Regions from separate parts of the Comamonas guangdongensis genome, predicted to be linked through region 2. Evidence: predicted binding sites of a transcription regulator. Region 2 holds the regulator's gene; the other holds the start of a gene.

Region 1 (2,202 bases), on a different contig from region 2:
GCAGGGGCGCAGATCGTAAACACGCTGGCGCCAAGCTCGGGTATGCTGATGCCCCATGGGCTTGCTACTCGACTCCTTTTGGCGTGCGCTGGCGTATTGCCTGCATAAGCGGGTGATTGCTTGGTCGCTGTTCCCTCTGTTGGCCATGGCCTTGCTGTCCTGGGCCTTGGGCTATTTCTTCTGGGCCGATGCGGTACTGAAGGTCCAGGGGCTGCTGGACGGCGTGGGCTGGCTGCATTCCCTGTGGCTGTGGCTGCAAGGCCATGGCGTGGGCTATGCCTCGGAGGTGGTGGCCTCCATCTTTGTGGTGCTGGGTGTGACACCGGTGCTGGTCGTGGCGGTGCTGTTGCTGGTGGGCGTGTTCATGGCGCCGGTGCTGGCGCAGCTGGTGGCCGAAAAGCGCTTTCCCGAACTGGAAAAAAAGCACGGTGGCTCGGCCGTGGCCAGCCTGCTCTGGTCGGGCGGCTCGACGCTGATTGCGCTGCTGGCGTTGCTCGTGACCCTGCCGCTGTGGGTATTTCCGCCGCTGATGCTGGTAGTGACGCCGCTGATCTGGGGCTGGCTGACCTACCGGGTCATGGCCTTCGATGCGCTGTCCGAACACGCGAGCAAGAACGAGCGCCGCGGCCTGTTCGTGAGCCACCGCCTGTCCTTGATCCTGATGGGCGTGATCTGCGGGTATCTGGGGGCGGCTCCGGGCGTGGTCTGGGTTTCCGGCCTGGTGTTCCTGGCCGCGTTCTGGGTCCTGATTCCGATTGCCATCTGGATCTATGCGCTGGTGTTTGCGTTTTCCGCACTCTGGTTTGCGCATTTCTGCCTGGCGGCTCTGGCGCAGATGCGCGCGCAGGCCGTGCCCGTCGAGGACGACCCGCAAGTGCCGTTTGCCCATGGCTCGGCGCCCGCTGCCCAGAAGCCGGTGTGAGCAATGGAAAGCCGCCGCCGGGGTGGTGCTTGCACCAAGAAACGACATTTACATGATTTGCACCATATTGGTGCAAATAAACTCACCAATATGGTGCATTCATGCGGGGCCGCCTGGCGGTGAGACAATATGCACCTGTTTGGCGCCAGGCACTGTTTGCGAGCCCGGCCCGTGCCAACTGCATGGGCTTGGTGATGAATAGGCTTATCCTTGCGGCCTGTGCCGCTGCAGCTTCATTGCCCAGTCAAACGCAACGCAAGTTGGCACGCAAACTGCTAAATATTTTTCATCCTTTATTTGATCAGCCAAAGTTGGCAGGAGAGATCTGATGGCGAAGACCGTTGCAGACGTGATGCAGATGGTGCAGGAGAACGAGGTCAAGTTCGTGGACCTGCGCTTTACCGATACCCGCGGCAAGGAGCAGCACGTGACCGTGCCTGTGTCGCACTTCGACGAGGACAAGTTCGCCTCGGGCCACGCCTTCGACGGTTCTTCCGTGGCCGGCTGGAAGGGTATCGAGGCTTCGGACATGCAGCTCGTGCCCGATCCCAATACCGCCAACATCGATCCCTTCTTCGAAGAAACCACGCTGATTCTGCAGTGCGACGTGATCGAGCCCAGCGACGGCAAGGCCTATGAGCGCGATCCCCGCTCCGTGGCCAAGCGCGCCGAAGCCTATCTGAAGGCCTCCGGTCTCGGCGATACCGCCTACTTCGGACCCGAGCCCGAATTCTTCATCTTCGATGGCGTGCGTTGGGATACCCAGCCCGGCAACACCTTCTACGAAATCGAAGAGTACGAAGCCCCCTGGAACACCGGCACCAAGTTCGACACTGGCAACCGCGGCCACCGTCCGCGCAACAAGGGCGGCTACTTCCCCGTGCCTCCCGTCGACAGCACGCAGGACATGCGCGCCGAAATGGTGCTGATCCTCGAATCCCTGGGCATTCCCGTCGAAGTGTTCCACCACGAAGTGGCTGGCGCCGGTCAGAACGAAATCGGCACCAGGTTCAGCACCCTGGTCGAGCGCGCCGACTGGACACAGCTGATGAAGTATGTGATCTGGAACGTGGCCAACACCTACGGCAAGACCGCGACCTTCATGCCCAAGCCCTATCCCGGCGACAACGGCTCGGGCATGCACGTGCACCAGTCTGTGTGGAAGGACGGCAAGAACCTGTTCGCCGGCGACGGCTATGCCGGTCTGTCCGATTTCGCTCTGTACTACATCGGCGGCATCATCAAGCACGCCCGTGCGCTGAACGCCATCACCAACCCCG
Region 2 (2,202 bases):
CGCCGCGTTTATCTGGGCGAGCACTTCCGCATGTAAGAGCCCCGTATGCCTGCACGCCATTCCGCTTTCATCGTTGTGCCAATGCGGGAGGTTTGCTCTTGAAGCCAGGCCTGTCGCTACGCGTTTCGCAGCATCTGTCGCTCACGCCCCAGCTGCAGCAATCCATTCAGCTGCTGCAGCTGTCCACGCTGGAGTTGGCGCAGGAAGTCGAGCAGATGCTGATCGACAACCCGTTTCTCGAGCAGGCCGGCGACGAGGGCGATGCGGGCGGCGACGCTCCTGCCGAGATAGCGGCTGGCGCTGCCGAAGCCAGTGCTCCCGAGGTGTTTTCGTCGGAAAAGGAAGTGGCAACTGCGCAGACAGCTTCCGAATCCGTAGCGGAAACCGCGGCGCCCGAGACTCCCGAAACCCTGAATTGGGAGGCCGAGGGCCTCGACGGCCAGGACGGCGAATGGGGGGGCGAGGCCAGCAGCGAATGGGAGGCGGCCGGCAGCTCCACGCGCAACCGCGAGGGCGACGATGAAACCGACGCCATAGACCTGGCCCGCGGCCACGAGAGCCTGACCGAATTTCTGCACCGCCAGGCGCTGAGCCTGCATCTGGGGGCCGAGGACTGTGCGGCCCTGCGCTTTCTCATCGAGTCGCTGAGCGACGACGGCTATCTCGAAGACTCGCTGGCCGAACTGGCCCGGAGCCTGGCTGGCGAGGACCTGGAGGAGCGCGAGGAGCTGGAGCAGCGCTTTGCGATTGCGCTCAGGCTGCTGCAAAGCCTGGAGCCCGTGGGCGTGGGCGCGCGTGACCTGGCCGAATGCCTGCAGCTGCAGCTGCGCGAGCTGATCCGCAGCGCCGAGGACGAGGGCACGACCGAGGCGCGCATGAACCAGCTGCTGCTGGCCCGTTCCATCTGCGCCCAGCCCATGGACCTGCTGGCGCGGCGCGATCTGCGCAAGCTCGCCAGCCTGTGCGGCGCACGCGAGGAACAGCTGCGCGAAGCCATGGCCTTGATTGCACGCCTGGAGCCGCGCCCGGGCCGGCGCTTTGCCGACGTGGAGCGCCAGATCGTCGTGCCCGATGTCATCGTGCGCCCGGTGCGCGCCGGCTCGGGTCGCATGGATTTCGCCGTGCAGCTCAACCCCGACGTCATGCCCAAGCTCAAGGTGCACGATGTCTATGCGGGCGTGCTGCGCCGCCACAAGAGCAGCGAAGGCCATGCGGTGCTGCAGCAGCAGCTGCAGGAGGCGCGCTGGTTCATCAAGAACATCCAGCAACGCTTCGACACCATATTGCGCGTCTCCGAAGCCATCGTGGAGCGGCAGAAGAACTTCTTCGTGCATGGCGAGTTGGCCATGCGCCCGCTGGTGCTGCGCGATATCGCCGACACTCTGGGCCTGCACGAATCCACCATCAGCCGCGTGACCACGGCCAAGTACATGGCCACGCCCCAGGGCACCTTCGAGCTCAAGTACTTCTTCGGCTCGGGCCTGGGTACGGAAACCGGCGGCAGCGCCTCGAGCACGGCCGTGCGCGCACTGATCAAGCAGTTTGTCGATGCCGAAGATCCGAAAAAGCCGCTATCGGATGCCAAGCTGGCCGATATGCTCAAGGAGCAGGGCATAGAGTGCGCGCGCCGCACCGTGGCCAAATACCGCGAGCAGCTCAAGATTCCGACCACCACGCTGCGCAAGGCGCTGTAGCGAATTCAAAAAACAAAAAGCCGTTGAATACATCAGCGGCTTTTTGGTTGGGGCATACGGCCTGATGAAGCAAGCCCCAAGTGAGAGACAGCGAGCAAGAGCCGCCTCGCGGCGAGGCTGTCGTCCCCCTTGGGGGAAGGCGCAAAGCGCCTCAGGGGGTTATCAAGAAACCATCCACCAGATAAACCAGACCAGCACGCCGATCATCAGTCCGAACTTGAGAATCTTGTAGAAGGTCGGATTCCAGTCGCGGAAGGCGCGGCGGTATTTGCCCGCGTAGAACGAGATCTTGAACAGCTTGCTGATCATGCCGCGCGGGTCGCCCTCGTTGTTGGGCGAGCTGGCCGCGGCCACCACGTTCTTGCCCAGCCAGTGGTTGAGCCACTGGGCAAAGCCGTTGGTCATGGGACGCTCCACGTCGCAGAACAGCACGATGCGGTTGCCTTCGCTGCGGTTCTCGGCCCAGTGCATATAGGTCTCGTCGAAGATCACGCCCTCGCCCTCGCGC

What was found. Region 2 encodes sigma-54, which starts transcription at its own class of promoters, with help from an activator protein. Its sites were predicted from a motif close to TGGCANGNAANCTGCTTT; they were not measured.
Region 1: glnA (type I glutamate--ammonia ligase) is a predicted target of sigma-54. The motif match lies at 1,184-1,201, and genes of this name have one in related genera.

Annotation. Positions count from the first base shown of each region.
Region 1 is NZ_JBFYGN010000009.1:48,756-50,957, forward strand. Features, by position in the region: gene AB6724_RS09995 (EI24 domain-containing protein) at 56-922, shown strand; gene glnA (type I glutamate--ammonia ligase) at 1,251-2,202, shown strand, end outside.
Region 2 is NZ_JBFYGN010000016.1:99,273-101,474, reverse strand. Features, by position in the region: gene lptB (LPS export ABC transporter ATP-binding protein) at 1-36, shown strand, start outside; gene AB6724_RS14540 (RNA polymerase factor sigma-54) at 99-1,694, shown strand; gene AB6724_RS14535 (aspartyl/asparaginyl beta-hydroxylase domain-containing protein) at 1,857-2,202, opposite strand, start outside.